3 regions of the Nostoc sp. DedQUE02 genome follow, and region 3 is predicted to be linked to each of the others. Evidence: predicted binding sites of a transcription regulator. Region 3 holds the regulator's gene; each other region holds the start of a gene.

Region 1 (13,207 bases), on a different contig from region 3:
AATGGCATTGATGCTTTACTAGAGCTAGATAATCAAATTCAAAAGCAAATTGTAATTCAAACTGAAGTAACTAAATTAGAAACAGTCATAATTACATTTAGAGATAACGGTAATGGAATAAATTCTGAGATTCAAAGCAAGATATTCGATCCTTTTTTTACAACTAAACCTATCAACAAAGGAACGGGACTAGGTTTAGCAATTAGCCATCAAATTATTGAGAAACATCAGGGAAATATTCAGTTAAAGTCTGAACTTGCTCATGGAACTGAATTTACGATCGAAATTCCAGTAGCATTATCTGTTAATCATAAAAGCAACACTTGAATTAAGATTTCACCAGAGAATTATTCTCTAAGGTGTTTATTCATTTTTCAACAAAGTTAACTTATAACTTAATAAGTTTATAATCCACTTAAACGCGATCGCACTTTTTTATAGGAATTCATAATTCATCTCATCGCATCTTAATGATGAATTATGAATCATTTGCTACCGTTTGCGTGCATAGAATGAGTAACGCTAGTGTTAAAAGAAGTCGTACAAAGCCAAACCCTCATCCCAGAAGTCGAATAGGAAGCTAGAATGGCAATTCCAAATAAACAAGTAAAATATAATACTGATATTTTAGATAATAGACGCACCCAAACTCGCATCCAGGTTCGTATTCCTAAAGACTTGCATGAGGAACCAGTCATTTCACGACTGGTTTCTCACTATGGTATCACAGTAATTATTGCTACTGCCGAGATAAGCGCAAACGTGCCACAATATAGCTGCTTTGATCTAGAACTACGGGGCACTGTTTCCCAGATTGAAAGTGCCTTGACTTACCTGGATGAACTGGATTTAGAAGTTTTGCACCAATCCAGCCCTGAAGAAGATGGTTGGTAAATTGAATGCTGAGTGCTGAGTTATGAGTGCTGAGTCAAAAACACTCAGCACTCAGCACTCACCACTCGTTGCCGATTTTAGGCCATTTGATTTTCAATCGCCCACCGCGCTAGTTCAGTGCGATTGTGGAGATTGGTTTTGCCCAACATATTGGACACATGGCTTTCAACCGTTCGCTGACTAACATTGAGTTCTTCAGCAATTTCACGGTTAGCTAAACCCCTAGCAACAAACTGAACTACTTTCAGTTCGGTTGGGGTTAATTGCACATCGAAGGGAACCTGGATACGGGAACCGTTTTCGCCTCCTTTTGCTTGGTGTTCTTTCCAACGGATAGTTTGTTTCAGCGAGGACTCAACTTGCGCTACGAGTTCTTCTGGTTCAAAAGGTTTGACCATATAAACATCAGCACCTTTATTCAGACCCTTAACTCGGTCTGCACTTTGTCCCTTAGCTGAAAGGAAAAGAACCGGAATCCAACTGGTGCGTTCGTTTTGCCGGACTTGTTCTACAAAAGTATATCCGTCCATTTCCGGCATCATCACGTCGCAGATAATCATGTCTGGAACATCTTGCTCTAAAATTTCCAGAGCTTCACGTCCATTTTCGGCGGTGATGACTTCGTATCCCCGGAATTCTAAGTAATCCTTCACCAGCAAGATGAGGTTAGGGTCATCATCAATCAATAGAAGTCGTTTGTGATCTTTCATGCTGGGCTCTTTCATAGCAGTGGCACTTGTCGCGCTTCGGTCCATCAAAGTCTTGAATATTTATCCTCTATGGTGGGTTATTTGGAGATGTTGTCCTTTTTCCTACTTAACTTGCCTTTGCTGTCTCGAAGTCTCAAAAATGCCGAGCACTTTCAAGAGACTAGTAGCTCGATAGCAAAAGTCCAGCAAGGATACGTATAGCAGTAGTATCTATAATGCGCTATTATATATCGCATTGAAAGTGGCGGGCGAAAAAACACTGATTAAATAATAATCCTTCTGACTCACAAGTAAGTATTGGCTTAAAGATGACCCTACTTCAAAACCAACCCGCACTTTCTTAAAGCTTACTGCTATACCATATCCTTTGGTTGTTAAGCCTCTATGAGGTGTTCACAAGAAACTAGGGAAGTTTCTGGCAAAGGATGGGTTAAAAATACATATTCTTCTACCACCTTATTGCCTATTAAGTGTTCTTGGATGATCCGCTCAATAACTTCCGGGCTTGCTTGGCGATATCAGACACCATCAGGGTAAACCACCATTATGAGTCCAGAACAACAAACGCGCAAGCAGTTGGCTTTTAGTTCTATAGAAGACGCAAATGGGATGACTCTGTTGCGGCTCATTAAGTTTTAACTCTTTAAGTCGCTTTTTTAATAATTCCCAGGATTCCAGGCTAGCTCGTTTTGAGCAGCAGCTAGTAATTGTCTGGTCAGCGCAAATAAAAATGTGTCGCTGAATTTTTGCAAGTCCTAAAGTTTCTACACAATTACTCAAAATTTTATGTTGTAGAGACTTACGGGCTTTAGGGATTTGATGGCTAGACTGAATCACTGTATTTTTACTTATTGAGCGCCTCCCTGATTACATTTCTATAACAATTTCCAAGCTTTGCAAATAAAGTTGACCCAGAAGGGGGGTAGGGAGTGGGGAATCGAAGAATAATTCTTATAACTCCTAACTCTTTGCTCCCTACTCTCTTCGTAACTTACGGAACAAAATCCGAAAGGTAGAAATAATTAAGCATTTATACTTAAGTACATCTCTGAGCTTCTAGTTCGGGAACCCGTACTAAAAGAATTCTTGCCATTGGACGCTACTTTTCGGTAAATTAGCACTCAGGAGTTGAGAGTGCTAATCTCTAAAGGAAAGAAATAATATGGCAGCTTTATCTCTAAGCGTTTCTACAGTTAAACCTTTAGGCGATCGCGTTTTCGTAAAAGTGAACGCCTCTGAGGAAAAGACCGCAGGTGGTCTGTATTTGCCCGATACCGCCAAGGAAAAGCCCCAGGTAGGGGAAGTAGTGGCTCTTGGCCCTGGCAAGCGTAATGACGACGGAAACCGTCAGGAATTGGAAATCAAAGTCGGCGATAAGGTGCTGTACTCGAAGTACGCTGGCACTGACATCAAACTCGGCACTGAAGAATATGTACTGCTTTCTGAAAAAGATATTTTAGCAGTTGTTATCTAGTGGGGAGTGGGGAATAGGAAAGAGTTTTTCCAATGCCCAATACCCAATGCCTAATTCAACAAAAAATTGACTTACTCCTGGAATTTAGACACCTATGGCAAAGCGCATTATCTACAACGAAAACGCCCGTCGCGCCTTGGAACGAGGCATTGACATCCTGGCTGAGGCTGTAGCTGTTACCCTTGGCCCCAAAGGTCGTAACGTAGTCCTAGAAAAGAAATTTGGCGCACCGCAAATTGTTAATGATGGTGTAACGATCGCCAAAGAAATCGAATTAGAAGACCACATTGAAAACACTGGTGTAGCTCTGATTCGTCAAGCTGCTTCTAAGACCAATGATGCTGCGGGTGATGGTACTACCACCGCTACCGTTTTAGCTCATGCGATCGTCAAAGAAGGCTTGCGGAACGTTGCAGCTGGTGCTAATGCAATTTCCCTGAAGCGTGGTATTGACAAAGCTGCCAGCTTCTTGGTAGAAAAAATTGCTCAACACGCCCGTCCAGTGGAAGATTCCAAAGCCATTGCCCAAGTTGGTGCGATCTCGGCTGGTAATGACGAAGAAGTTGGTCAGATGATTGCCCAAGCAATGGACAAGGTGGGCAAAGAAGGCGTAATTTCCCTAGAAGAAGGGAAATCTATGTTCACCGAGTTGGAAATCACTGAAGGGATGCGCTTTGATAAAGGCTACATCTCTCCCTATTTTGCTACCGATGCTGAACGGATGGAAGCGGTTTTTGATGAACCTTTCCTACTGCTGACCGATAAGAAAATAGCTTTGGTACAAGACCTTGTACCAGTGTTAGAGCAAGTAGCCCGTGCTGGTCGTCCTTTGGTAATTATCGCCGAAGATATTGAAAAAGAAGCTTTGGCAACCTTGGTAGTAAATCGTTTGCGCGGTGTGCTGAACGTGGCTGCTGTTAAGGCTCCTGGCTTTGGCGATCGCCGCAAAGCTATGCTAGAAGACATTGCTGTTTTAACTGGCGGTCAACTAGTTACCGAAGATGCTGGTTTGAAGCTAGATAACACCAAGCTGGATAGCCTGGGTAAAGCTCGCCGGATCACCATCACCAAGGACAACACCACAATTGTTGCCGAAGGTAACGAAGTTGCTGTTAAAGCTCGTGTCGAACAGATTCGTCGTCAAATCGAAGAAACCGAATCTTCTTACGACAAAGAGAAACTGCAAGAGCGTCTTGCTAAACTCTCTGGTGGTGTCGCTGTGGTGAAAGTGGGTGCAGCGACCGAAACCGAAATGAAAGACAAGAAACTACGCCTAGAAGACGCTATTAACGCCACCAAAGCTGCTGTAGAAGAAGGTATCGTTCCTGGTGGTGGTACAACTCTGGCTCACCTAGCTCCCGACTTGGAAGACTGGGCAAAGAGCAACCTTAAGGATGAAGAGTTGATTGGTGCTTTGATTGTGGTTCGCGCCTTACCCGCACCTCTGAAGCGGATTGCTGAAAACGCTGGTCAGAATGGTGCTGTGATTGCTGAACGCGTCAAAGAGAAGGATTTCAACATTGGCTACAACGCTGCAACCAACGAATTTGTTGATTTGTTAGCTGCTGGTATTGTTGACCCTGCTAAGGTAACTCGTTCTGCTCTGCAAAACGCTGCTTCTATTGCTGGTATGGTGTTGACAACCGAATGTATTATCGTCGACAAGCCTGAGCCTAAAGATGCCGCTCCTGCTGGTGCTGGCGCTGGCGGCGGCGACTTCGATTACTAATACTTTGTAGTTACATAATAAAACAGCTGCTTCCCTTGTGGATGCGGCTGTTTTTTTGTGTCAGGAGAAGAAGAGGGTGAGTTACGACAACGCTTGTAAATATTTAGCTGAACAGTACCCTACTGATTTTGTGCGTTGGTTGCTTGGGGTAGAGGTGCAACAAATTGAAGTCTTAAAAACGGAACTCACGCTTGAACCAATTCGCGCAGATTATGTGACATTTTTGCAAGCAGCTAACCAAATTTTGCACATTGAATTTCAAACTTTAGCAAAATCTAATCCGGCGCTTAATTTCCGAATGCTCGATTATTCTGTGAGGTTGAAGCGCCAGTATCGTTGTCCTGTAGCGCAAGTACTAATCTTTTTGCAGGAAACTACTAACGAAATGGCTTTTACTGAAGAATATCGGGACAACACGACGATTCATCAATATCAGGTTGTTCGTCTTTGGGAGCAAGATTCAACACTATTTTTAGCTAATCCGGCGCTATTACCATTAGCAAGTTTGGCGCGAACTGACTCGCCGCAAACTTTACTGGCACAAGTGGCTGAACAAGTCGCTACAATTCCAGATAGAGAGGAGCGGCAAAATATTGCGGGTTGTGTAGAAATTCTGGCGGGTTTACGGTTTGAAAAGGATTTGGTTCGGCAATTTTTGCAGGAAGATATTATGAAAGAGTCTGTAATTTATCAAGATATTGTTCAAAAAGAAGCATTTAAATTGATTAGTCGTCTACTTAAACGGCGTTTTGGCGATATTGATGGATCATTAGTTGAGCAGGTTAGGAATTTATCTGCTGAACAGTTAGAGGAGTTGGGAGAAGATTTGCTTGATTTTTCTGAAGTTGCTGATTTGGTAGCTTGGTTAGAGCAGCAGAAAGAAGAAAAATAAGATAGGTATTAAACTATGGCTTTAATGGTTCCCGAATCTATATCATCATCTGCTAGTCAAGGCGAACAAATTTTATATAGAATACTTCGTGAGAAATTGCCAGATGACTTTTTAGTTTGGTATAAGCAAGTCGTTGAAAGTAATTATATTGATTTCCTGATTATTGCACCTAATTTTGGACTATTAATAATTCAAGTTATTACTTGGTATCCATCGCAAGTTAACGGTACTGATATTAACAAAATTAAATTATTTAGTTCTCCAGAAAAAAATCAAAAAATAGACTTAAAAAATTCTCCGTCATATCTAGATATTCCGGGAAGACGAACTCGTAAGCGTTCTATAGAGATCAATAAGAAAGAAGATACTTTCTCCCTATGGACAAATCCATATCAAGAGTTGATAGATCAATTATTAGTGAAATTACAAAAATATCAAATACTCACTCAGTTGCATGAAGCTAATCAACAGAAATTAGCATTCCATTGTAACTATGGTCTATTATTTTCTAATATTACCGCAGAACAAGCACAGGAAAAAAATATTGATAAATTATTGTCTCCATCACAAATTATATACCGTAATGAATTATTTTATAGTCAGAGCATTAGTAGTGAAGAATTAGTAAATAGATTAATAAAAATATTTACCAATACTTTTACTTTTTCTCCTCTTACCAATGAGCAAATTGATACTATAAAAGCTGTTATTTTTCCAGAAATAGCTATTAAACTTGTACCAGCATCTCTGTACAGTGTTCCTAATAACATTAAATTCAAAAATGAAAGTTATGTATTTAAAACGTTAGATCATCGTCAAGAATGTATAGTGAGATCAATTGGTGATGGACATAGAATAATTTATGGTGTAGCTGGATCGGGAAAAACTTTAATACTTTTATCTCATGCTAAATTGCTAGTTAAACAAAATCTTCATCAAAAAGTCTTAATTCTTTGTTTCAACAGAAGTCTTGCTGCTTATCTCAAGTCTTTAATGTATGAATATTCAAATCAGTACAATTCCACTAGCAAAATAGAGGTGTTGACATTTTATGCTTGGGTAAGTTCGCTTATAAGAAAAATCCCAGCACCTTTAGGTTTTACTACAGAATATTATGATAGTATTTTAGGAGAGATACTACTAAAGCAACTTGAAAATACTCCGATAAAACATAAATATGATGCAGTTTTAGTTGATGAAGGACAAACATTTGATCCTATGTGGTTTAAATGTTGTGTAGCTGCGTTAAAAGACCCAGAACATGGCAATCTTGTGATTGTGGCAGATGGTCGTCAATCCGTTTATAAACGTAATAATTTTACTTGGAATTCTGTGGGAGTCAAAGCCGTCGGACGAACAAGTAACAAAAAATTAAAACTTGACAAAAACTATAGAAATACTCAGGAAATATTAGCAGCAGGCTGGAGTTTATTTAGTAACGTTATTGATGAAGAAAATTTAACATTCGATATTGTTAAGCCTACAGACGCTGTACGTCGTGGTGTAAATCCAATTCTACATATTGAAACATCAGAAATTTATGAAGTAGAATCTGTCATTAATGAAGTTAAAGATTTAGCAAGACTAGATTATGCACTAAATGATATTGCTATTTTATATAGAATGGCAGATGACCAAAAAAAGGTATTATTAAAATCTCTGATTAAAAAATTGCAAAATGTAGGAATTGAAACAGATTGGGTCAGTGAAAATAGAGAGTCTGAGAAAAAATATAATATTAAAAATTCTGGTATTAAAATTATTAATACGCTTAGTGCGTTGGGTTTAGAATTTAAAGTCGTTTTAATACTCTGGGTTCAAGACTGGGATTTTAGTAGACCTCCACATTCCGAAAGTGATATTTTGACTTGTAGAAGACTCTATGTTGCTATGACTCGTGCCCAAAATGTACTATACATTTTTGGTTCTGGAAACTCCAAGTTACTTCAACAATTGCAGTACAGTGGAAATTTTACAGTTAAACAAGCATGAGCGTTCAGGTAGAACCATAAATTTCTACTAGTTGGCATAGCAAACTTAACTTAGTGTATGCTGATCGCCAAAATTTCACCCAGGTAATTTACAATTACCATCCTGTGCTTCCATTAATTTAATCGCTACATCATGGGCAATTTCTAAAGTTTCAGCAACAGTCCGTCCTTGAGCTACTAAACCTTGAAGCTCATCAGATGTTGCTAAATAAACGCCTTCAGGTAATTTCTCAATGTGGATGTTTAGCAATCTTTCCATTATTGTATGTAGATGTTACTGTTTAGAGCGGTTTAATTGTTATGATATCGCTTTTCTGAACTACAGCGATGTCTACGACGGGCTACGCCTACGCACTTCTTCTTTTCTATAAAAACCCATGAGCCAAATTAATCCTGAAACAACCCCCTTACATACCTTAAACCCACTCAACCGATTTTCTGACAGAGCAGAAGATTATGTAAAATACCGTCCAAGCTACCCCGCAGATGCAATTGATATTATCTTGGAAGGATTAGGTGAAAATTCACAACTTGTAGCAGCAGATATTGGCGCAGGTACAGGAATTGCTTCAAGATTGTTAGCTGAACAAGGGGTTAATGTCATAGCTATAGAACCAAATGCGGCGATGCGAGAAGCTGCCCAAGCACATCCTTTGATAGAGTTTCGTGATGGAACAGCAGAATTTACCCAACTACCTGATAATTCAGTTGATTTAGTTACTTGCTTTCAAGCTTTCCACTGGTTCAACCCCGAACCAACTTTATTGGAGTTTCACCGCATTTTAAAACCATCAGCACGCTTGGCTGTGGTGTGGAATAACCGCGATAAAGAAGATGCTTTAACTACAGAATATAGCCGAATAGTCCGCGAAGCATCTAATAATCATCCAGCAGAATCTCGAATGCAGTCGGTAGAGCCACTGTTAGTAACTCCCTATTTTATTAACATCCACGAATATACTTTTACTTATAAGCAACAGTTAGATTTAACTGGATTTATTGGCCGAGCAATGAGTGCTTCTTACCTTCCACGTGAAGGCTTGGCATACGAACAGCTTATTGATAATTTTCAAGAATTATATCAGCGCTTTCGTGATGAAAGTGGTTTTATCTATATGGTTTATCGCACTAGCGTACACCTTGGCGAAAAACAATGATAAATTGCAAGTAAAGTAGCAGAGAATGCATTAAATAAATATAAAATATTTGAACTTTAATCTTGAATTTATAAATGACCTGCAATCCGCAAGTAGCAGAAGGTTGGCATGGCAAACTTAATTTAGTCTATGCCGATCGCCAGGGTAAAACCCAATTAATTTACGATCGCCAACAAGCGCCCTTGAAGGTACAGCGCCCATTTTATCCAGAAGGGGAAATTTGTCATAGCGTCATTTTACACACGGCTGGGGGCATGGTGGGAGGCGATCGCTTATCCTCTAATATCCACCTCCAAACCCAAGCCCAAGCCTTAATCACTACAGCTGCTGCAAGCAAAATATATCGCAGCAATGGCTTACAAGCTAGACAAATCATCCAAATGCAAGTTGATGCTGGTGCTTGTTTGGAATGGTTGCCACAAGAGACAATTTTATTTAATGATGCGATTTATCGGCAAGATTTACGGGTAGAATTAGCAACCAGGGCTAGCTTTTTCGGCTGGGAAATTACCCGATTTGGTCGCAGTGCTAGAGGAGAAAAATTCTTGCAAGGTGAATGGCGATCGCACACGGAAATTTGGCAGCGAGATGTTCCCTTATGGATCGATCGGCAATGGTTACGGGGTAGCAAAGAAACTTTTCACAGTCCCCACGGTTTGGCTGGAAAACCAATAGTAGGTAGTCTAGTTTGGGTTGGTGGCGTAGTTTCAGCAGAGATTGTCGAAAAAACGCGAAATTTATGGCATGGGAAGGGAGAAGCGGGTGTTAGCCGATTACAACATGGATTATTGTGTCGATATCGCGGTTCTTCTACATCTGAGGTGAGAAACTGGTTTATTAATGTTTGGCAATTGCTGCGAGTTTATTTTTTGAATCGTGGTAATTGTATACCAAGAGTGTGGCAGCTTTAAACGAACCACAGAGGCGCAGAGAACACAGAGGAGATAAGAATGCAACTTACGCCGCAGGAAAAAGATAAACTATTAATTTTTACTGCTGCTTTATTAGCAGAAAGACGGAAAGGAAGGGGTTTAAAACTAAATTATCCTGAAGCAGTTGCTTATATTTCTGCTGCCATTTTAGAAGGTGCAAGAGATGGGCAAACCGTAGCTGAATTGATGAGTTATGGTACAACTCTCTTAACGCGGGATGATGTGATGGAAGGGATACCAGAAATGGTGCATGATGTGCAAGTTGAAGCAACTTTTCCTGATGGTACAAAGTTAGTGACAGTACATAGTCCAATTCGTTAATTTTTTAGTTTTTAATTTATTATGATTCCTGGAGAAATTATCACACAATTAGGTGAAATTGAATTAAATGTTGGTCGTCCAACTATAAAATTGCTAGTGTCCAATACAGGCGATCGCCCCATACAAATCGGTTCCCATTATCACTTTTATGAAGTAAATACAGCGTTAAACTTTGATAGAGAACAAGCGCGAGGAATGCGCCTTGATATCCCCGCCGGAACCGCAGTCCGCTTTGAACCAGGCGACGAAAAAGAAATAACTCTAGTCCCCCTCGTCGGTACTCGCCAAGTCTACGGCTTCAAGGCCAAAATTAACGGTAATATCGATTGATAAAATTCTCAGCAAACTGGAATCATTTATATGCAAGAAGACTTGAAAATATGGGAAGTATCCGCAGAAGATAAACTGACGGAAATTATTAAAAATAAATTAAATTTAGAAGCTCGTATAGAAAAGTGGTTAGAAAAAGATATCTCTATTCTTTCACCAGATTTATTAGTAATTGGTAGACAGGTAGCTACGGATTATAACGGGATAATTGACCTGCTCTGTTTAGATAATGATGGTAATATTGTTATTGTGGAGTTAAAACGCGATAAAACATCTAGAGAAGTAACTGCTCAAGCATTAGATTATGCTTCATGGGTAAAAAATCTATCTGCTGAGAAAATAATTAGTATTGCTGTTAGTTATTTGAATTACTTAGGTAAGGAAGAAACTTTAGAACAAGCTTTTCAAACAAAATTTGACAAGGCACTTCCAGAGATTATAAATAGTCAACACAAAATTTTCATAGTTGCATCAGAAATAGATTCCAGTACTGAAAGAATTATTAATTATTTATCAGAAACGTATCAAGTTCCAATCAATGTAGCTAAATTTTATTACTTTAATAATAATAGTCGTGAACTGTTAGCAAGAAAATTTTTAGTCGATCCCAATCAAGTTAAAGAAGCTCCTGTTAGTAAATTATCACGAAAAACTAACTTGACCTACGAAGAACTAGAAGCAATTGCAGAAAAGAATGGGGTTGACAAGATATATAAATTAGTTTCTAAAGTCTTAATTAAGTATCATTTTTGGACTTATACCACAAAAAGTTGTATTACTTTTACTGGGGCTAACAAAAACAAAGGTGCAATCTTTAATTTAATACCTATTGAGAGCAGCCCCGAATTGGGATTGAAGTTTAAAATTTATCTAACTAGATTATCAAAATATTTAAATCAATCAGAAGAAGCAATAACTGAATTTTTACCAAATATTGAGCCAGTTTTACAGGAAGAATGGTCTGGTTTAGTTGTTCAAGGATTTTTTAAAACTGAGGAATCAGCTAACCATTTCCTAACCAAATTAAATGAAACTAGGAGTAATACAATATGAATTATATAATCGATCACCGCATCTACGTGGAAATTTAATCACTGGAATCCTTTTGTTGAAGTGTTTCCATTAGAACTGCACCAGCCCCGAAGCTATTATAAGGAGTGGGTAAATCGTAGGTTTTGAAGGGTTCCAATAGAGAAATATCCTCAACTATATCTAAATCTTCAGCAAGGATACGGATGAGCTTGAGTTTTTCTAATGAAGAAAGCTTTCGAGCTATAGGAATTATGTCTGCTAATGTCATTTTTTCTATACCTTCCGAAACGCTTACTCATAGCATAAACCCAAACTCTCGAAAGCCTCTGGTTACTGAAAAATATTAAAATCAACACCATCGTCAGGAGTAGCATTATGCCTTACAGAATGGATCGCCGTGCCTACGCCGAAACCTACGGGCCAACAGTAGGCGATCGCATCCGACTTGCAGACACAGAACTATTTATTGAAGTTGAACAAGATTTCACTACCTACGGCGATGAAGTAAAATTTGGCGGCGGAAAAGTTATCAGAGACGGAATGGGACAATCCCCCATTTCTAACGCCGATGGTGCTGTTGATTTAGTAATTACTAATGCCTTAATTCTCGATTGGTGGGGGATTGTCAAAGCAGATATCGGCATTAAAGATGGCAAAATTTTCAAAATTGGTAAAGCCGGAAATCCTTATATTCAAGACAATATAGATATTATTATCGGCCCCGGAACCGAAGCCTTAGCAGGGGAAGGAATGATTCTCACTGCTGGCGGTATTGATGCCCATATTCATTTTATTTGTCCCCAACAGATTGAAGTTGCGATCGCTTCCGGGATTACCACGATGATTGGTGGTGGTACTGGCCCTGCCACAGGTACAAATGCCACTACCTGCACCCCCGGCCCTTGGAATATTTACCGAATGCTGCAAGCTGCTGATGCTTTTCCCGTCAACTTAGGATTTTTGGGTAAAGGTAATGCCAGTCAACCCCAAGGACTTGTAGAACAAGTAGCCGCCGGTGCAATGGGGTTAAAACTCCATGAAGATTGGGGAACCACGCCCGCAGCAATTGATACTTGCCTCAGCGTTGCTGATGAATATGACGTGCAAGTAGCGATTCATACTGATACTCTAAACGAAGCCGGATTTGTTGAAGATACGATCGCCGCTTTTAAGAATCGTACCATCCACACCTACCACACCGAAGGCGCAGGTGGAGGACACGCACCAGATATCATCAAAGTTTGCGGCCAAGCCAACGTTCTGCCATCTTCCACCAATCCCACACGTCCTTACACCGTCAACACCTTAGACGAACACCTGGATATGTTGATGGTATGCCATCACCTCGATCCTGCGATCGCTGAAGATGTCGCTTTTGCCGAATCTCGCATCCGTCGGGAAACCATTGCCGCAGAGGACATTTTGCACGACTTAGGCGCATTTAGCATGATTTCTTCCGACTCCCAGGCGATGGGAAGAGTAGGCGAAGTGATAATTCGCACCTGGCAGACATCTCACAAAATGAAGGTGCAACGGGGAACTCTTAACCCACAAGGAACTGAGCAACAAGCAGACAACTTTCGGGCAAAAAGATATGTTGCTAAGTATACGATTAACCCAGCGATCGCTCATGGAATTGCTGAATATGTCGGTTCAGTGGAAGAGGGAAAATTAGCAGATTTATGTTTGTGGCGTCCGGCATTTTTTGGCGTGAAACCAGAGATAGTGATTAAAGGCGGAATGAT
Region 2 (13,207 bases), on a different contig from region 3:
ATTTGCCAGCAAAAAATCTTAAATAATTATAATAAAATCCGTATATTATTCTTGTTTGTGTATGTGGATTAAATATGTCTTTAAACTTATCATGACCAAGCAAATAACTATAGATATTTAATTATCCAGACAATATTCAGATGTTCCCGAAATCACCATAAGATAATTAGCGCGGTATTTCTAAGATTGAGGAACATTGAATGACACTATTACAAGATAAAGTTGCAATTGTCACAGGTGCATCACGAGGAATTGGTCGAGCGATCGCAATTGAATTAGCTACACAGGGAGCGATCGCAGTTGTCAATTATGCCAGTTCTAGTGCTGCTGCTGAGGCAGTTGTTGCAGAAATTACAGCAGCAGGAGGTCAGGCGATCGCTATCCAAGCAGACGTTTCTAAAGGCGATCAAGTAGACGCACTAGTTAGCGCCGTCACCGAAAAGTTTCGCCGTGTGGATATCTTAGTCAATAACGCAGGTATTACCCGCGACACACTGCTTATGCGTTTGAAGCCAGAAGATTGGCAAGCAGTGATAGACCTTAATCTAACTGGTGTTTTCTTATGTACACGCGCCGTCAGTAAAATCATGCTCAAGCAGCGATCGGGACGGATTATCAACATTACTTCCGTTGCAGGGCTAATGGGCAATCCAGGTCAGTCTAACTACAGCGCCGCCAAAGCAGGTGTAATCGGCTTCACCAAAAGCGTTGCCAAAGAACTTGCTACTCGTGGGATCACCGTTAACGCCGTCGCCCCTGGATTTATCACCACCGATATGACCAGCGATCTCAACAACCCTGAAGATATTCTCAAATACATCCCACTTGGCCGCTTCGGTCAACCTGAAGAAGTCGCTGGAATGGTGCGCTTCCTCGCCGCCGATCCCGCCGCAGCTTACGTCACTGGGCAAGTTTTTAATGTCGATGGCGGTATGGTAATGGCCTAAATAGTGCTGAGTGCTGAGTTAGGAGTTACGAATTATTAACTTTTGTATTGGCGTGGCAAGTTTAAAATAGTGCATTAGACGTAGGTTGGGTGGAGCAAAGCCTCCAACGCCACTTGCTACAACGCGGGAAACCGCAAGGGCGCAGTGGCTCCCCAACCTACAATTTTTTTGCAAGATTAATAATCGAGGGAATGCTCATTCTCATTTAGGAGATAGGCAAGGAGCTATAGAAGATTACCAGAAAGCTACTGAACTTTTGGCTGAGGAGGGGAAGATAGCCGATGAAGGGGACTTCTATGATGATAAAGGTAAGCTAATTTGCATAATAAGTACTGAAGAAGTATAAAAAACAAACTTACCTATCAGTCAATACAGTTCAGTTAAGCTTTTTTCTCTCCCCTTGCTCCCCCTGCCTGCCTTAACAGATAAATTTGCTTAACTGAACTGTATTGGCCTATCAGTTACATAGCAGGGCTAGCATTGTAATGCTCACCCTACAAGCAACTAAGGCTGTTGGCGTATCCTTTGCCAGATAGTAAAGCCTAAAAGAAGGATAATGCTACTGGCGGTAGCCAGCATCACAGGCAAACTCATACCTTGTATTCTCATCGCCAGCAAGTTGAAAACTAAGGTAATTGACCAAAGCGTGAACGCAGCATGGCGTTGGGAGAGTCCCCAAGCAAGTAAGCGGTGGTGCAGGTGATCTTTGCCAGGAGTACTCAGAGGGTTATTTCCTGCTAGTAGCCTTCGCACAAATACTTGGGTTGTATCTAGCACCGGTAACAACAGAAATAAAACCGTAGGAATTAGGGCATAAACTGTGTTTTGTTGCAGTTTACCCAAAATACTCGTTGCTGCCAGCACATAGCCAAAAAAGTAGGCTCCGGCATCACCCATAATAATTCGTGACGGATGGAAGTTATGGCGCAAAAAGCCTAGTGCAGCACCTCCCAAAGCTGCAAGTACCAAGATTGCTGCTGCACGATTGTTAAATTGGGCTGCAACCCCCAACAAACTCATGGCAGTAATAAAGCTAATTCCTCCTGCCAAGCCATCCATACCATCCATCAAGTTGATGGCGTTGGTAATCCCTACTACCCACAGTACTGTTAGCAACATGGACAGGAAGGAGTCGATGGGAGTGCCAAACATAACTTTGACACTGATACCATTAGCGACGAGCAACAGCGCCGTCACAATTTGCGCCCACAATCGAACTGAGGGCGGTAAACCGAATTGATCGTCGATAAAGCCCACAAGAACTAATATCGAACCCCCCAACAGAATAGTGAGCACCTGAGCCAACACGTTTTGGAGTTCGATCGGTCGTAAAAGACTAGCTAATACCAGGGCGGCAATCACACCCGCGTAGATAGCCAGCCCCCCCGCATTGGGTAAAGGTTCTCGGTTGAGTCGCCGTGCGTTGGGTTGGTCAGCCCAACCTACCCGCAAGGCGAATTTGCGTACTGTCGGAATTAAACGCCAAGTTACAACCCAAGCTAAAAGGAACGTAAATACTACTGCCAACCAGCCGGTGCCGCTAGGGTCGGCAATACCAAGGGACTTAAGGGAGTTGTCTAGATTCATCTCCCAATTCAAGCATTACTGCCAGTATCTAATATGAGCATCACCTGTATATTAATCAATTTTTTATTTCCATTTGTAACTTGAGCCACTTGAGAGATTAGCACTCTGGCGCTGTGAGTGCTAAATTGTCTAATGGAAGCGCTGGAGAAATGAAACATGGCGAAAATTATTGCATTTGACGAGGAATCTCGGAGAGCTCTAGAAAGGGGTGTTAACGCCCTTGCCGATGCTGTAAAAATCACCTTGGGGCCTAAAGGTCGCAATGTCCTTTTAGAGAAAAAATTTGGCGCACCTCAAATTGTCAACGATGGTATCACTGTTGCCAAGGAAATTGAATTAGAAGATCCTTTGGAAAATACTGGTGCAAGACTCATCCAGGAAGTGGCCTCAAAAACTAAAGATGTCGCTGGGGATGGTACAACCACCGCCACCGTTTTAGCACAAGCCTTAATTCGAGAAGGTTTGAAGAACGTCGCGGCGGGTAGTAACCCTGTTAGCTTGAGACGCGGGATCGACAAAACTATTGAGGCACTGGTACTGGAAATTACCAAAATAGCCAAGCCAGTAGAAGGAAGTGCGATCGCTCAAGTTGCCACTGTTTCTGCTGGTAACGATGAAGAAGTTGGCAATATGCTAGCCCAAGCAATGGAAAAAGTCACCAAAGATGGTGTAATTACCGTTGAAGAATCTAAATCCCTAACAACTGAACTAGAAGTCGTTGAGGGGATGCAGATTGACAGGGGTTATATTTCTCCCTACTTCGTCACCAACAACGAACGGCAAATTGTGGAATTTGAAAACGCCCGGATTTTGGTGACAGATAAAAAAATCAGCAGCATCCAAGATTTAGTGCCGATTTTAGAAAAAGTTGCCCGTTCTGGTCAGCCTTTGCTAATTATTGCTGAAGATGTCGAAGGTGATGCTTTGGCAACTCTGGTGGTGAACAAAGCACGGGGTGTACTAGCCGTGGCTGCGATTAAAGCACCTGGGTTTGGCGATCGCCGCAAAGCTTTGTTAGAAGATATTGCGATTCTCACCGATGGACAGTTGATTTCGGAAGAAATCGGCTTGAGTTTGGATACAGCTGCTATAGAAGCGCTGGGAACTGCCCGCAAAATCACCATTGACAAAGAAAGCACCACAATTGTCGCTGGTAGTGTCACCAAGCCAGAGGTACAAAAGCGGATTGGTCAAATTCGTAGACAGTTGGAAGAAACCGATTCTGAATACGATCAAGAAAAACTCCAAGAACGCATCGCCAAGCTTGCTGGCGGCGTGGCAGTGATTAAAGTGGGTGCGGCAACCGAAACCGAACTCAAAGACCGTAAACTGCGGATTGAAGACGCGCTGAATGCCACTAAAGCTGCTGTGGAAGAAGGTATTGTTCCTGGTGGTGGGACAACCTTAATTCACTTAACTAAGGCGGTAGAAGCGATTAAAAATACCCTAGAAAATGACGAAGAAAGAATTGGGGCTGATATTGTCGAACGAGCGCTAGAAGCCCCCTTGCGCCAAATAGCAGACAACGCTGGTGCTGAAGGTTCTGTAATTGTCTCGAAAGTTCGGGATAGCGACTTCAACATTGGTTACAACGCCGCTACTGGCGAATTTGAAGACTTGATTGCTGCTGGTATTATCGACCCTGCCAAAGTTGTGCGTTCAGCTTTGCAAAACGCTGGTTCCATTGCTGGTTTGGTCTTAACCACCGAGGCGATCGTTGTTGAAAAGCCAGAGAAGAAATCCGCAGCTGCTGCCCCTGACATGGGCGGTATGGGTGGCATGGGCGGCATGGGTGGCATGGGTGGCATGGGCGGCATGGGCGGCATGGGCATGTTCTAACTTCTGCTCACCCAGATAAATATTTTTTTCGCAGTTTGTCTTGCCAAGGCAAACTGTTTTTTTATATAGGAATCTGGTTTGATTACTGAAATTATTTGCGTAGATAGGCAAAAGGCACTCTTGCAATAGGCAAGAGGATTTCAGAAGATTAAGGTATACCGAATTTTTTTCAGAAATCAAATATAAGTATAAGTCCTACATAGCACAAGCCTTGGTGGTTAGGACATCATCTGTACCGTTTCACTTTAGGATTGATACAAATAGGCAGCAGGGGAGCATACTTCGACTACGCGGAAATCGAGCGACTTGCACTGAGTTTCGACACAACGACTGCGCTCAGTGCATCGCTTGGCGGTAATCGAGCGACTTGCACTGAGTTTCGACTACGCGGTAATCGAGCGAAGTCGAGATTCAACTACCGCGGCGTCGAAGTGAGTCGAGATTCAACTACCGTGCAGTCGAAGTGAGTCGAGATTCAACTACCGCGCAGTCGAAGTGTCCCTAGTCCCCAGCCCTTGCTATACTTACTTACCATTGCTGATTCAGAGCCGATATGTTATCTCTATTGCTGGGAAGTAGCTGGGCATAAATAGAAATAATTATTATGGGTATCAGTAATTAGTTGTCAATACAACTAACCACTAAAAAATACCGATTCCTAAATTCCCCAATCTAAATAACTCCTTAATTTAAAAATTACACTCTTTGTATTAATTTTTGTAATATTAATAGCAAAAGCTGAAATAAATCACAATGCCTCATGGTGCTAAGTAGGGAATCTTACTTCTTTACTAAGCACTGGAAAAGAGCAACTTGTCCAATTCCCAATTCCCAATTTCTAATGTAGGTAATATTGCATGGTACGAAAACTGCGTCACCTTCCTAAAATAGTTACCAAGATATATGAAGATGAGTTCTATCACCAGCCAGGGACTATACCTGGAACCATTTTTATTGATGCAGATGCTCCGCCACCGATAATTTTCTTGATTGACTATAACCAAACAAATTTCACCCGCCAACAAATAGCAACTCCAGAGGAGTGTATTCCCTATTTGGAGATGGAATCGATTTCTTGGGTAGATGTACAAGGTTTAGGTAGTCAAGATATATTACAACGATTGGGTAAAGTTTTTGAGTTACATCCTCTAGTTTTAGAAGATATAGTCAATGTGCCGGAGCGCCCCAAAACAGAGGATTATGAAGACCAATTGTTATTTATTGCCCGGATGGTAGTACCAAAGGAAAAAACATGTGGTTTTTATAGCGAGCAAGTAAGTTTGATATTAGGGAAAAATTATTTGCTGACAGTACAAGAAGAACCAGAACATGATTGCTTTGAAGCGGTGCGATCGCGAATCGAAAAAAACAAAGGTATCATCCGAAAACAGGGAGCGGATTATTTAGCTTACGCTGTGTTAGATGCAATTATTGATGGCTTTTTCCCAGTGCTAGAGCTTTATGGTGAGCGAATCGAAGAATTAGAAGAAGAGGTAATAGTCATACCTACCCCACAAACACTCCAAAACATTTATCAAATTCGGCGAGAATTACTGCAACTACGTCGTGCTATCTGGCCCCAGCGAGATGCAATTAATTCCTTGATTCGAGATGGTAGTGATTTGATTAGTGAAGAAGTGCGAATTTATCTACGAGATTGTTATGACCATACGGTACAAGTAATGGATATGGTGGAAACTTACCGAGAACTAGCATCTGGATTAATGGATGTGTACCTTTCGGCAGTGAGTAATAAAATGAATGAAATCATGAAGGTACTAACGGTAGTTTCAACAATTTTTATTCCCCTGACTTTTGTCGCCGGAATATATGGTATGAATTTCAATCCTGAAAAATCACCATATAATATGCCTGAGTTGAATTGGTATTGGGGCTATCCACTTTGCTGGGCAGTGATGTTAGCGATCGCATTTGGTTTGCTATTCTTTTTTTGGCGACGAGGCTGGCTGCAAAATTCTGTAGTAATCAAACGCAATTAAAAATTGCAGATGAACGATAAGTAAAATATATATTCATTAGCACCGGGAGTTAAGATTTTTGAGTTATGAGGAGTAGCGACCAGAATTTAGTAGTTTTGACGATTTATATTATCGGTGTTTCTTATGTTTTTAACCGTATGGTTGAATCCATCGATGATCAAGTTAAATTTGAGTTTAAAAAAGGAATGGTTGACGATCAACTCAAAGAACAAAATCTCGACGATAAAATTGGAATTTCCTTTAAACTCAAATCCTCATATCCAATTGACGATTTGAAAGATTTAGGAATTAGCATTGAAAATAAATCCGATCAAGTTGCTATCTATGTTGACTGGGACAACAGTTCTTTAGTAGTTGAACATAGCAAGCAATCGCGCCGCGTAATTCGGAAATCACCAGACTTAACCCGCGACTTAGCTGTACCCCAAAGTCCGAGCCTGATTGCTCCCAAGAAAACACTTTCGGAAACGGTGACAGCAGAAGATGTTTTCGAGCGCGATCAAGTAGCTGGAACCTATTCAACAAAAAAACCACTAATCGATATCAACGGGCTACAAAAGGGGCAAAAAAAGCTGTACAACGACTTTATTAACAGAAGAAAGGAGTTAGACTTTTCCCTACAACTGGTGCTGAGGATATCTGAAGTGCGTTTAGGTTTAGCCCCAGGTCGTGATTTTCCTCCCATTAGCATTATCAACTGTCCTTTCACAGTCAGGAAACTACCTTGGACTTACGCTCTACCTTGGAATAAAAAAAAGTAATGCCATGTCAACATACTACGTCAACCAAAGATTACACTGGATCTAAGGAGAGAGTAGGCGCAGGCGGTTGCAGATCAGTCATAGTAACTGGTTTGAGGAAAGTCCGGGCTCCCGAAAGACCAAACTTGCTGGATAACGTCCAGTGCGAGCGATCGTGAGGATAGTGCCACAGAAAGATACCGCCAATAATTAGGGAATAGGGAATAGGGAATAGGGAAAGAAAAACCCCACACCCCACACCCCACACCCTACACCCCAATCTTTGGTAAGGGTGCAAAGGTGCGGTAAGAGCGCACCAGCAGTATCGAGAGGTGCTGGCTCGGTAAACCCCGGTTGGGAGCAAGGCGATAGGGACTACGGTTGGTCTTTTACCAGTTCCGCTTAACGAGAGCCGCTTGAGGCGTTTGGTAACAAACGTCCCAGATAGATAACTGCCCTCGCAAGAGAACAGAACCCGGCTTATGTCCTGCTCTCTCCCCTTTGATGGAGTATGAACCTTTCACGGTTTGTACTCTATTATTTTTTGTACGGGTGTGCGTAAGCGTACCCTTTGGGATCTTGCTACGCGTAGCGTCTCGTAGAGAAGCTCGTCGTAGACATCGCTAATTCATCATCTAAAGCATTTAAAGCATTCCCAATATCTCTAATGCTGTATCCAAATGCCATTTAACCCGATAGAGTCCAAACAATTTCTCTTGACTGTACCGTGCTGGATACTCTAGTTTCCTGCCTTCCATTGTCACCTTGAGCAATGCTGACTGCTCTGGTGTCGGTGTTCCCATAGCTTCTAGTGTCGCTTCTAGCGCTTCTACTTGAGAAAGTATAGGAGATTTCAATCCTTTATTTTCCGACACTTGCTTGCAGGCCATAACACAATACGCTTGGGTTAAGCAAATTTATCTGTTAAGGCAGGCAGGGGGAGCAGGGGAGGCTTCGGGAGCAGGGGGAGAGAAAAAAGCTTAACTGAACTGTATTGGGCTATAACAGGAAAAGTGAGAAGTGCATTAATGTATGATGCCTTATCAGCAGGGTTTCCTATTGCTTGGATGCCGTACTGTATTAGACACAAATCGCGTAACGCTCTCAAGCTTCTAACTTCTAATTCTGTGCGCGTAAACATAAAATAGAGTTACCTCTTATAAAAGTGGGAATCGGTGGGCAACAAGTTTCTCAGGCTAAGATGCCCATCGATTTAAGATTATCCACTGATATACACGTGGAGAAGAACTTTATTTGTATTTCTATACAATGTCTAAAAATAAAGGTAATCCAGATAACTTAAAGCCATTCACCACGGACAGAGAGCGACCACTAACTGAATATTTACATTTGCGTGTCACTAAAGAAATGAAGGAAGAAGTAAAAGCTAAAGACGATCCTCCTGAATTTTGCCGTCAAGCTATCCAAGAGAAGCTAGATAGAGAGAAGTAACAAAAAGTTGTTAGAGTAATAGTCCAAGAGATTTAGATATATAAGTATAGATAACTAGTTACCTTCCCCTCTGCCCCCCTGCTCCCCTTGTACTGAGCGCAGTCGAAGTATGCCCATCTGCTCCCCCGCCCCACTTCGGCTACGCTCAGTGACCACCTGCTCCCCTGCCCCATTCCCCTTATCATGCAATGCCCCTTGCCTATCCACGCCGTCAACGGCAACTCGAAAGTTTAGTCCAAAAATTAGGTTTGTCGCTAGAAGCACCTATAAAGTGGGAATTGCTAGATTTAGCGCTAACTCATCCCACTGTCTCTGATTCGGCAAATTATGAACAGCTGGAATTTGTTGGCGATGCAGTGGTGCGGCTGGTGTCGGCTGTTGTGTTATGGGAAAATTATCCCGATTGTCCAGTAGGGGATTTTGCGGCAATTCGTTCGGTGTTGGTGAGCGATCGCATCCTCGCTCAATTGGCTAGAGTTTATGGTTTAGAGTTATACTTACTAGTCGCTGGCAGTGCTACCGCCGATAAAGTTGGTCTAGAGTCACGACTGGCAGATGCTTTTGAAGCAGTTTTGGGTGCGCTTTACTTAAGTACTCAAAATCTAGAATTGATTCGCTCTTGGCTAGATCCCCACTTCCACCAACTAGCCACAGAAATTCGCCTCGATCCCGCCAGACTAAATTACAAAGCTGCTCTCCAAGAATGGACTCAGGCGCAATTTAAAGTTTTACCAGAATATCGGGTTGTGGAAATCACTCAACCGTATCGCAATCAAGAACGTTTCCTGGCTGAAGTGTGGCTGCACGGAAACAAACTAGGAGAAGGTAAGGGGCGCTCGATCAAAACTGCTGAACAAGCCGCAGCTAAAGTAGCCTTTTTAGCAATTCCTAAACCGGAAATACCCTGAAGCAAAAATACGGCTGATAAACTGATAATCAGTTGGTTGCCAGTAGTCATTTGTTCTTAGTCCCTTGTATACAAATGACTAATGACAAATGACTAATGACAAATAACTAATAACTAATGACAAACCAAATTAAAATTGCTGTCATCGGAGTTGGGCGTTGGGGAGTGCATCTGCTGCGAAATTTTTTAGCAAATCCCCAAGTGAATGTAGTTGCTGTAGTAGATCCCCATCCAGAACGATTAGCGGCGGTAAAGCAGCAGTTTAACTTAGACGAAAATGTACTATTAACAACCCAGTGGCAGGATTTAAAGACAGTGCCGGGGTTAACAGGAGTGGCGATCGCCACTCCTGCTACCACTCACTATGCTTTAATTAAAGACGCTCTCCACCAGGGATACCATGTTTTGGCAGAAAAACCCCTAACTCTCAACCCAGTAGAATGTCGAGAACTTTGCCATCTTGCAGAGCAGCATCATTTAATACTGATGGTTGACCATACTTATTTATTTCACCCAGCAGTTGAGCGAGGAAAAACTGTAGTACAAGAGGGTAAATTAGGTGATTTACGCTATGGCTACGCCACCCGCACCCATTTAGGGCCTGTCCGGCAAGATGTTGATGCGCTGTGGGACTTAGCCATTCACGATATTGCTATCTTTAACGCTTGGCTAGGTCAAATTCCTGTGCAGGTACAAGCAACGGGTACGGTGTGGCTACAGGGAGCAGGGAGCAGGTGGTCACTGAGCGTAGCCGAAGTGGGGCAGGGGGCAGAGGTGAGTTTATACACAGATTCTCCTTTGGCTCAAGGATTAGCTGATTTAGTATGGCTGACACTGACATACCCAGATGGCTTTCAAGCTTATATTCACCTGTGCTGGCTGAATCCTGATAAACAGAGACGGCTGGGGATTGTAGGTAGCCTTGGTAGCTTGATTTTTGATGAAATGTCATTATCATCACCTCTCACCCTGCTACATGGAGAGTTTAAACATCAGGGCAATCAATTTATTCCTGTAAATCAAAAGCAGGTAGTAGTGGAATTAGAACCAGGTGAGCCATTGCAGCGCGTTTGCTCTTGCTTTGTTGTCTCTATTCTCAACAATACTCTCTCCGAGGTTTCATCTGGCTGGGTAGGCACTGAGTTAGTAGAAATTCTTGTTGCTTTAACAACATCTCTTGAACAAGGTGGCAAACCTGTTTTTCTTAATTGATATCATAACCCCATCGCCAACCCCTCCCCGTTCTTCGGGCTTTGGTTAGAATTACCCCCCTGAATCCCCCCACTTTGCCAAAGCTACGCTTTGTCTCCCCTTCCGAAGAGCCTACGGTGTACACACATCTCTAAAAATCCTACCCACCCAATATTTCTGTTCAAGTGAAAGTCTCACACTGAGCAAATATCCCGCCCGGAACTTTAGTTCCGGGCTGATAAGCCAAAGTCCTCTAAAAGAGGACTAAACAAGAAATTTAGTTTAGTCCTCTTTTAGAGGACTTTCCGTTATGAGACTTGGAATTTATTCCGAGGCGGATACACTGCACCAACACTTGTGTATACACCGTAGTTCCGAAGAGCGGGGAGCAGGGTGGTTTCATACGAAAAAAGAAAAATACATAAGTCTTGATTTCTCGTTTTGTGTCCAGGCTTTTTCCCTCACTTTCATTCCTTTCCCCCACGGGGGGAGAGGCTTTGAAACCCAGTTTTTGGTTTTCTCTGCTTGTATGAAACCACCCTGCCTCCCAAAGAGCAGGGAGGGGTGCAATAACTGTGGAAATCATAACTATTTATCCGCACATGATATCAAGAGCTAGTTGTGTAGAATTGTTGTCATAATTTCATCTTCTTTGCCAGTTGCAAATTTAGCAAAATGCTCTGCTAAGGATGGTGCAAGTATTAGGGGATTGCTAAACCCAGAAAAAACATGAATACCGTCAAATCCTGGGATAGCACCAATTAATGGCAGTTTATTGCTACTAAATGCTACTAAGCAATGATGCCAAGTCCCTGGTAAATTTTCCAATGCTGGCAAAATTTGACCAACACTGGTTCGCAACCATTTTTCACTCGCCTCTGAGTTTACCTTGGCATGAGGATCTGTGAGAACGCGGCTAATTTGACCGATGCGGAAGCTACCATCTTGAAACTGAATTGCACCCGCATCTAAAATTGGCGGTACTGGCTCATTACCAAGTTCATCCCATAATTCATCAACTTGAGTAGATTTGGCTTCTAATTGAAAGCGTTGCACATTAGCTGGCATAACTAAGGTGCGTAACTTGACATCAACGGCTGGGGTTTCAATAATTTCTGCGTGGGTAAAATACAACTTGATGGGAATACCAGCAGATTTTAGAAGTTGGCGGCTGAGTCCACCCGCACAAATGACAACTTTAGCGCTGTGGAAAGTTGCAGTAGTTGTTTTGACACCATATTGCAATACTTGCAATACTTGGGTAATGTGCATTTCGCCGCCAGCCCGCTCAAAAGCTTGAATGTAAGCTTGTGCTGTTTTTTCTGGGTGAATATGACCATGTTTGACAGTTAAAGCCCCAGATATCGCCTCTCGATTTAGCAATGGTTCTAACTCACAAGCTTCTTGAACACCGAGTAAACGAGGTGGAATGGCAAAATGATTATATGATGCAGCAGTTGCTTCTGGGTCGTTATGGGCAGAAATAGTAAGTAATAAATCTAATTCTCGAAATTGGATATCAGCGTCTAACTCTTGAGATAAGATACGGTAACGTGCGATCGCTTCTTCGCACAATAGCCGAGTTAGTGGCGTATTACCTGACCAATAGGAAAGCCCACCATAACTATAACGAGTTGCATTCTTTGGTGTGCTGTGTTGCTCCAACAAAAGTACAGAAAAACCAGTTTTAGCCAATTCATAAGCGAGTGCAGCACCCGTAATTCCCCCGCCAACCACAATCCAATCGTAGGTTTTCATATTAAATATCTTTCTTAATTACGAATTACGAACTTGTACTGCCCTTCGACTTACCTCGACTTCTCTACGAGACGCTACGCGAACGCTCGGCACAAGTCGCTCAGGAACCGCGTAGCCGTTGGCGTGGTCACTGAATCTCGACTTCGCTCGATTTCCGCGTAGTCGTACCCCTCCGGGGAAGCAAGCTACGCGGAGCGTCTTGTAGAGAAGTGCAGCCTCTCCAAGAGTTGTATTACGAATTACGAATTATCATAAGTTGCTTGTAAACGTTGTAAAAGATATTCTCCCGCAAGGATAGGGGGATAAATAGGCGATTGTTCTTTCTGGCAACTTTCCAGACAAGCAATTTCTGTATCATCATTAGGATGACAGAAAAAAGCGATAGAATACCGGGACTGGTTCACCCTGTTATCACAGGGAATCATCACTCGATGCTTGGTTGAGCAAAATACATGATTTGTCCAACGTTCCATTAAATCGCCAGTATTGACTATTACAGTATCAGGAATTGCAGGCGCAGCAATCCATTCTCCTGATGCTGTCTGTACTTCCAACCCTCCAACGTCATCTTGGAAAAGTAAGGTAATACTGCCATAATCGGAATGTTCGCCAGCACGCACTTGTCCGGGTTTCGGTGGTATTTGCAATGGAGGATAGTGGAGCGATCGCAAGGTATGATTTTGTTGATTATGTCTGATAGTAAAAAAATCTTTTGGCAATTCCAACGCCGATGCATAAGCTTGTAATATCGTGTTGGCAAGTTCTGTGCAACTATCATAAAAGGCG
Region 3 (7,080 bases):
TTACGAAGCAAGCGGTGGCGGCTAGCAAGGTCGGAATCATGATTACGCCGAACCAACCGATGTAGATCCGGTTGTTGGTGCTGGTGATCCATTCGCAGAATCGATCCCATACATTGGCGCTTTGGCGCTGTTGTAAGGTTGTTGTCATTGTTTTATGAATGCGATTATTTGCAGATGAATTAGGTAGGTTTGACTACCTGTTACACATCTTAAAGAATTTATTGCGTTTTGTAAAGTACTTTCAGAAAAAATTTTCTCTTGGGATTTACGCACCCACAGAAAATCCCCAAACCTTTGAAAAACCGGGGAATTTGGGTGATATCACTTTGTATTTTAGACTTTCCTGCAAAACGCTACGCGTAGCTTGCTTCTCCAAAGGAGTGGGCTACGCTCAGTCGAACGATTTTGGATTGTGAAAAATGCACTTTATTCTTCAATTCGTTGCTGGCTGCTTGGATATGGACTCTATACCCACCTCTTGTAAAGGTGGACGCACAGATAAATAAACCAATGGCCCAAATAGCGGTATCAAGGCTATTAACCAGAACAACTGCGGATTTTTCCAACCGCGACGCGCCATATCATCCCCCAGCAATGCGGGAAATAATAGACAGAGTAAGCAAAAATCTAAACTCATCACATGGATGAAGCGGTTAGTTTGCCACTCTTGCACAAAATTGCCCCAATCTCCACCTCTTATACCGTAGGTAACTAGAATAACTGTGGCTACTGTCAATACGAAACCAGTTACACGAGAATCTAGTAATTTGAGCAAGATATTCTTTTTACCGACAAACTGATTATTTGGTTCTCTAAAGGCTAAGTACGGCAACAAGGCAAAAGCACCAACTCCGAAAGAGACAGTAGCAAACAGCCAAGCAGGTATTTTTTGTCCTCTACCATCAATAAAGACTACTGCGCTGTAAATAAGAGGCCAGATGCCCATGAGGTTAAATAGTGCTATGACTAACGGGTTTATGCCTTGCCACTGCCCAATAGAAAGGTTTTTAATTAACTCGAATGTACCAGGTTGCTCAGGAGGCGCGAGGAAAAAAGCATAGACAACAAATCCCAGCCACAGTAGACCAAAGGCAATTTTTCTAAGCATGAAAGATTTAAGTAGTATTAATTATTGATTTTGCCGTTACAAATCCGGCTATCTGCTTGCTATGGTATTGTTTGCTCGCCTAAAGGCGTAGCGGCTTGTTCCTAAAGATTAACCGCTAATTAAGGATTGAAATAACTGAAAGCTTCTGAGAGATAATCGGCAGCAGACGCTACTACTGCGATCGCACTTTCATAATCTAGGCGCGTTGGCCCCAAAACTCCCACACTTCCTACGGGTATCGAACCTCGGCGATAGTTAGAAGAAATCAAGGTGCAGGTGCGTATCGGTTCTAATGGATTTTCTGCGCCAATACGAACCGTTACCTTTGGTTTACCACCATCCTCTGGTTCTGGTTCCTCAAATATTAATCGCCACAGTTGGTCTTGTTCTTCTTCCAACAGGTGGATAATTGTTTGTACTTGCTGTAACTGGGAAAATTCTGGCTGGCGCAAAACTTCTGATACACCCCGAACCATAATTTGGGTTGTAGTCGGTGCAAGAGTGCGACGAGTCAATTCGGCAACTGAGTTTTTCAAAAATTCCCCGTAGCGTTGGAATTCTTGATCTAGTTCGCTCCAGTTGAGGTTAGCTAATTCCAACAGACTTCGCCCCCGCAAGTGGGTATTCAAAAAGTTAGAAACAATCTGTAACTCGCGATCGATTACTTCTGAATCTCGTTGTGTTTCTTCTGGTGTTGGCGACAAATCCATCAATTTGGAATGTGTCTCGTAACCATCAGTCACCACAATCAGCATGATCCGCCCAGCTTCAATTTGCACTAATTGCAGATGTCGCAATAGCGCTGTAGTCGTTTGCGGCATAGTAATCAAGCTAATGCAACCACTCAAGGTTGCTAAAATCTGCGCGGCTCCTTGCAGTAGGGTTTCTAAACTTCGATCTTGCCACTGTAGCTGCTTTTGCAATGCCATCTCTACTTCTCGCCCTAAAGTTTCCGTACCACTTTGTGGAAGCAAGCTACGCGTAGCGTCTGTTTGCGACACGCTGCGCGAACGCAGAGAAGGCGTAATTAGCTGGTCAACATAAATGCGATAGCCTGAATCTGAAGGTACACGTCCAGCAGAAGTATGTGGTTGGTAGAGCAATCCAGATTTTTCTAAAACACCCATGACATTACGAATTGTCGCCGAGCTTACACCCAGGTCGTACTCCTCAACCAAAGCCTTTGAACCAACTGGCTCTGCCGTAGCAATGTAGTGACGTACCGTTGCCCAAAGTATATGCTGTTGTCGATTTGTTAACTGAACTTCCATTATGGTATGTTTTGCTGAAGGCAAATTTTAATCAAACTCTCAAGAAATTTGGGGATTTAATCGAAAACAGAAAATATTAATAATTTATTAAGGTATCAAATTATATAATTATATTATGATAAGTATTTTTAAAGTTTATGTACAAAGCATTTTTTAAGATTAGGGTTGAACTAGCAGCTCAATTTTTTTGCAAAAGCTGCTAGTTATAATGTACCCTTGCGATGCTTTTTTCTAACCGTACTTTTGCATAAATTTCTGCTTGCAACAGTATTATTAGATACGTATTTTCTTCAGGGGCTACTACCGAACTGTAATTTAGAGCAATCCAACATTTTTGTGCAGATGTACTTGATGCCCAAATTTCAAACTTTCCGGCAAGCCTCTAAATCGATCTACTTCTATCTTTAGCATAGCAAAAGTTAGATGGAAGAGTAAGTTCCATCTGAATGATGTATCCGAGCAGAAGCTAATACTGCGGAATTGAAGGGTCTACTAATTGGGAATAGGCATCAATACCACCCGAAATATTTTGCACATTTGTAAAACCTTGAGCAATCAACCACTGGCACATTTGGGCAGAGCGGATGCCGTGGTGGCATAATACCAGGGTTTCGGCTTCGGGATTGAAGAGGGTAGGTACTTGATCTCCCCATTCGGCAAATTGACTTAAAGGTAGGTTAACAAAGCCCTCAATGCTAGCGATCGCCAATTCTTCTGGTTCACGCACATCTACTAGCTGAATACTTACATCACTAGAAGAAAGACGTTGCGCCAGTTCTTCTACACTAATTTGGTTCATGGGTTGACTAAAAGAATTCCCGATAAACAGTCCTAATCCTATTTATGGTGGCAGAAAATCTTTGCCTTTGCATGAGTATCCATTCTCAAGAGGGTTGATTAATTCTGCTAGGCTTTCTGCTTAAATGGCTGTAAATCGTCTTTTTTAATAGGTTTAATGTGAATAGGCAACGTTCATTTATCGGTTTTATCGTCGCTGGGGCGATCGCCCTGCTAGTAATTGCGATCGCAGGCTTTTACTGGTTTTTCGCTAAAAGTCCGGCTAACCTCATTGCTTCTAGCTCTGGGCCTGGTGCAGCCATATTCGTGTCGAAACTTTCTCCTGCAATGGTTTCATTATTGACCAATCCTGACCGTTTGCAGGCGTTGGAGCGCGAAGAAGAATTATCTAAACTCAAAACCAGTTTATTCGCCAAGAGTGGCATAGATTACAAACAAGACATTCAACCCTGGTTAGGGGACGAGATTACATTAGCTATTACCACCTTAGATATCGATCGCGATCCAGAAAACGGACAGCAGCCAGGATATCTGTTAGCATTAGCAACCAAGCAACCAGAGAAAAGCCGCGAGTTTGTCGAATTGTTGTTTTCTAAACGAGCCTTAGCTGGTGCAACCTTAGCTGTTGAACAATATAAAGGTGTAAAACTGATTTCTGACAATTCCCAGCCAGAACAAGACTTGCTTGCTGGTGCTGTTGTCGGTGAAAACTTTGTGTTGTTTGCCAACGATCCGAAAGTACTAAGAGATGCTATCAATAACGTCCAAGCGCCGGATCTGAATTTAACTAGCTCACCCGAATACCAAAAAGCTACCAAAGAACGACTCAAAGGGGGATTAGCTGTAGCTTTCTTGAATCTTCCCATCGTCGCAAAATGGCAAGGGTTAGAGTTACCAGAACAACTTTATAACAGTCAAATCATATCTTTAGTGTTGAATCCTAAAGGATTGCTGGCAGAAACCAGCATTTTGACTTCATCAGAAATTGTCCTTCCATCTGCACCGTTATCTAAACCTGTGGGAGCATTGCAGTATGTTCCAGCATCCGCAGGTTTAGCAATTTCCGGCTCGAATTTGAGTAATTTGGCTGACAGTGATTTAGCCAAACTCTGGAAACAAGCAACAGCAACTATATATGGTTCTGAAGAAGATGTGGTTTCTCGATTAGCAAAACCTTTGGCAGATGTTCAAAAACGCTGGGGTATAAATTTACCAGAGGATATTTTCAGTTGGGTACAAGGAGAATATGCCATAGCATTGTTACCTGGGAAAGAGCAAACAACTCCTCATTGGATTTTTGTAGTAGAAAAATCTGAGGATGTGGAAAAAGGTGTGGCTCGATTAGATGCGATCGCCTCAGCCAATGGACTCAGTATTAATTTCTTAACTCTGTCCAAGCAAAAAATCTCTGCTTGGACAGAGTTAACCACAGCAACAAAAAAAAGTGATGTCAAAGAAGGAGAATCTTTCAGCATTGAAGCAAAAGTGCGGGGATTGCATACAGCTTTAGGAAATTACGAAATTTTCACCTCTGACTTGGAGACGATCGATGAAATTCTCACAACCAAGGATAATTCGATAATTGACAATCCTAATTTCAAAGATAGTATCGCTGCAATTCCCCTACCAAACCAAGGTTATGTATATCTCGACTGGACAAAGAGCCAGAATTTGTTAGAGCGTCAAGTACCGATTCTCAAATTAGTGGAAGTTTTAGGTAAACCATTTTTTAACAACCTGCGATCGCTCACAGTCAGTAGTTATGGAACTGACACGCGATCGCTCAAAGGTGGCGTTTTCTTCAAACTCCATAAATAATTCGTTTTTCTAAGGTGTCTGTGACGAGGCGGCCGCCTACATATTCTTTGGAGAATGACAAAAAATAGAGTCAAGGTAGGCAGTAACGCCTACCTTGATATCTCCTAGTAGTTTTCCTAGCGCCGCTTCTTCTCAAAATTAGAATGCGCTTGCTGTGGGGCGGACAATTACTTCATTGATATCGACATCATCTGGCTGGGACACCGCATACAAGACGGCTCTTGCGATCGCATCTGGAGTCAGTGCGATTTTGCGAAATTCTTTCAAAGCGCCTTTTGCAGAATCATCCGTGATATCAGAGCCGAGTTCAGTCTCAACGACACCAGGGGATATTGTTGTCACGCGGATATTTTTCGATTCCTGACGCAGCCCTTCGGATATGGCCCAAACGGCATATTTTGTCGCGCAATAAACCGCACCGGTAGGCACCACCACATGTGCGCCGATAGAAGCAGTATTGATAAACTGACCGCCGCCTTGCGCTTCCATTATAGGCAAACCCGCAGCAATGCCATTCAACACGCCGTGGATGTTTACATTAATCATGGTATCCCACTCCTCAACTTTCAGGGCGTTCATCGGGGAAAGGGGCATAACACCTGCGTTGTTATAGATGACATCAACACGGCCAAACTTGTCTAGAGCAAAGTGAATGAACTTTTTCATATCCTCACGATTAGCGACATCCACCGCCTTGAATTCTGCTGTGCCGCCTTCCTTGTGGATATCCTCAACAATTTTTTCCAGTTTTTCCGTGCGTCGTGCGCCTAAAACAACTTTTGCGCCATTTTTAGCTAGCAATTTGGCTGTAGCTTCACCAATTCCGCTACTGGCTCCAGTGATGATAACAACTTTGTTTTCTACGTTTGTTTTGTCTTTCGTCATTGCCTTATCTTTTGACTGCTTTATTCGATGTGTTCATAATATGTCTGTAATCAAGAGTTTTAAATGCACAAAACTCGCGTTTTATTGCCTAATTCTCCAAAACAAGATTTTCTGAGTAGCAAAGATGTTTTACAATCATCAAAGAAAAATGATTAAATCACTCAGGAAGCCAGTATGGCAATTGAAATACTGAAGCATGGCGCGGCTGTCAATGAGTGTAAAGAACTGGCAGCATTATTAAAGAGGCACACCGACGGCAAGGGGAACGGTGTCCACAAAACAGATATAAATAAACTGGAATTTATGCGGGAATCTTCTACTTCTACCGCATTACACTGTGTTTATGAACCTATTCTTGGCATCGTCGTTCAGGGTAAAAAAGAAGCTTTATTGGGTGAGGAAACTTATCGTTATGGTGCGGCTCAATATCTTGTTGTCTCGGTTGATTTACCGCTCAGTGGATTTGTTATAGAGGCCACGCCAGACAAGCCCTATTTAGGATTCAAGCTGAATTTAGACGCACGGCAACTCTGTGACATTATTGCCCAAATTAGGCCAGCTACGCCTAAGAAAGAAAACTCTGTCAGAGGCTTGTTTGTAAGTAACGTTGATGCACCGTTGATCGATTGTGCCTTAAGACTGACGCGGCTTTTAGATACGCCACAAGATATCCCCATACTAGCGCCGATGATTATCCGCGAAATGTATTATCGCCTTTTAATCGGTGAACAAGGTGAAGCTGTCCGCCAGATTGCCACATCCGGTAGCAACATGCAGCGCATTGCCGAGGTGATAAAACTTATCAAGGCTGATTTTACAAAACCGATGCGGATTGAGGAGCTAGCTGGGCAAGCTAGTATGTCTCCTTCATCTTTCCATCACCATTTTAAGGAAGTAACATCAATGAGTCCGCTTCAATATCAAAAGCAATTAAGACTATTAGAAGCGCGTCGCTTGATGCTTGCCGAAAACTCCGATGCCGCCAATGCTGCCTATCAGGTGGGTTATGAAAGTCCCTCACAGTTCAGCCGTGAATATTCCCGTATGTTCGGTGCGCCGCCAATTAAGGATATTGAACGTTTACGTACAGCTTGAGCGGAAACTGTCGAGTTATTGTTCAAATTAAACCACAATATTGGCGTAATAAACTAAATACGTTAGCTGAAGTTGTCTAGTCCAAAAAAGGTAATTACATCTAAA

Evidence for each region. The regulator HrcA, encoded in region 3, represses chaperone genes, less so after heat shock. The targets are predictions, from matches to a motif close to TTAGCACTCNNGANTCNNGAGTGCTAA.
Region 1: groES (co-chaperone GroES) is a predicted target of HrcA. The motif match lies at 2,719-2,745, and genes of this name have one in related genera.
Region 2: groL (chaperonin GroEL) is a predicted target of HrcA. The motif match lies at 2,632-2,658, and genes of this name have one in related genera.

What each region holds. Positions count from the first base shown of each region.
Region 1 is NZ_JAVRBY020000017.1:5,672-18,878, forward strand. It holds gene RMX98_RS15475 (ATP-binding protein) at 1-327, shown strand, start outside; gene RMX98_RS15480 (NIL domain-containing protein) at 586-894, shown strand; gene RMX98_RS15485 (response regulator transcription factor) at 972-1,649, opposite strand; gene groES (co-chaperone GroES) at 2,767-3,078, shown strand; gene groL (chaperonin GroEL) at 3,173-4,807, shown strand; gene RMX98_RS15500 (DUF4351 domain-containing protein) at 4,884-5,699, shown strand; gene RMX98_RS15505 (3'-5' exonuclease) at 5,715-7,691, shown strand; gene RMX98_RS15510 (DUF1902 domain-containing protein) at 7,767-7,949, opposite strand; gene RMX98_RS15515 (class I SAM-dependent methyltransferase) at 8,068-8,847, shown strand; gene RMX98_RS15520 (urease accessory protein UreD) at 8,922-9,758, shown strand; gene ureA (urease subunit gamma) at 9,798-10,100, shown strand; gene RMX98_RS15530 (urease subunit beta) at 10,122-10,430, shown strand; gene RMX98_RS15535 (endonuclease NucS domain-containing protein) at 10,461-11,483, shown strand; gene RMX98_RS15540 (hypothetical protein) at 11,518-11,730, opposite strand; gene ureC (urease subunit alpha) at 11,838-13,207, shown strand, end outside.
Region 2 is NZ_JAVRBY020000002.1:296,913-310,119, forward strand. It holds gene fabG (3-oxoacyl-[acyl-carrier-protein] reductase) at 201-947, shown strand; gene RMX98_RS03710 (MraY family glycosyltransferase) at 1,452-2,534, opposite strand; gene groL (chaperonin GroEL) at 2,691-4,373, shown strand; gene corA (magnesium/cobalt transporter CorA) at 5,231-6,373, shown strand; gene RMX98_RS03725 (hypothetical protein) at 6,439-7,134, shown strand; RNA gene rnpB (RNase P RNA component class A) at 7,184-7,612, shown strand; gene RMX98_RS03735 (hypothetical protein) at 7,758-8,003, opposite strand; gene RMX98_RS03740 (hypothetical protein) at 8,383-8,565, shown strand; gene rnc (ribonuclease III) at 8,754-9,473, shown strand; gene RMX98_RS03750 (Gfo/Idh/MocA family oxidoreductase) at 9,590-10,684, shown strand; gene RMX98_RS03755 (FAD-binding oxidoreductase) at 11,279-12,421, opposite strand; gene RMX98_RS03760 (isopenicillin N synthase family dioxygenase) at 12,661-13,207, opposite strand, start outside.
Region 3 is NZ_JAVRBY020000122.1:8-7,087, forward strand. It holds partial or broken gene RMX98_RS35755 (photosystem II q(b) protein) at 1-148, opposite strand, end outside; gene RMX98_RS35760 (DUF2834 domain-containing protein) at 434-1,108, opposite strand; gene RMX98_RS35765 (heat-inducible transcriptional repressor HrcA) at 1,228-2,379, opposite strand; gene RMX98_RS35770 (rhodanese-like domain-containing protein) at 2,846-3,178, opposite strand; gene RMX98_RS35775 (DUF3352 domain-containing protein) at 3,337-4,995, shown strand; gene RMX98_RS35780 (SDR family oxidoreductase) at 5,134-5,880, opposite strand; gene RMX98_RS35785 (AraC family transcriptional regulator) at 6,055-6,975, shown strand.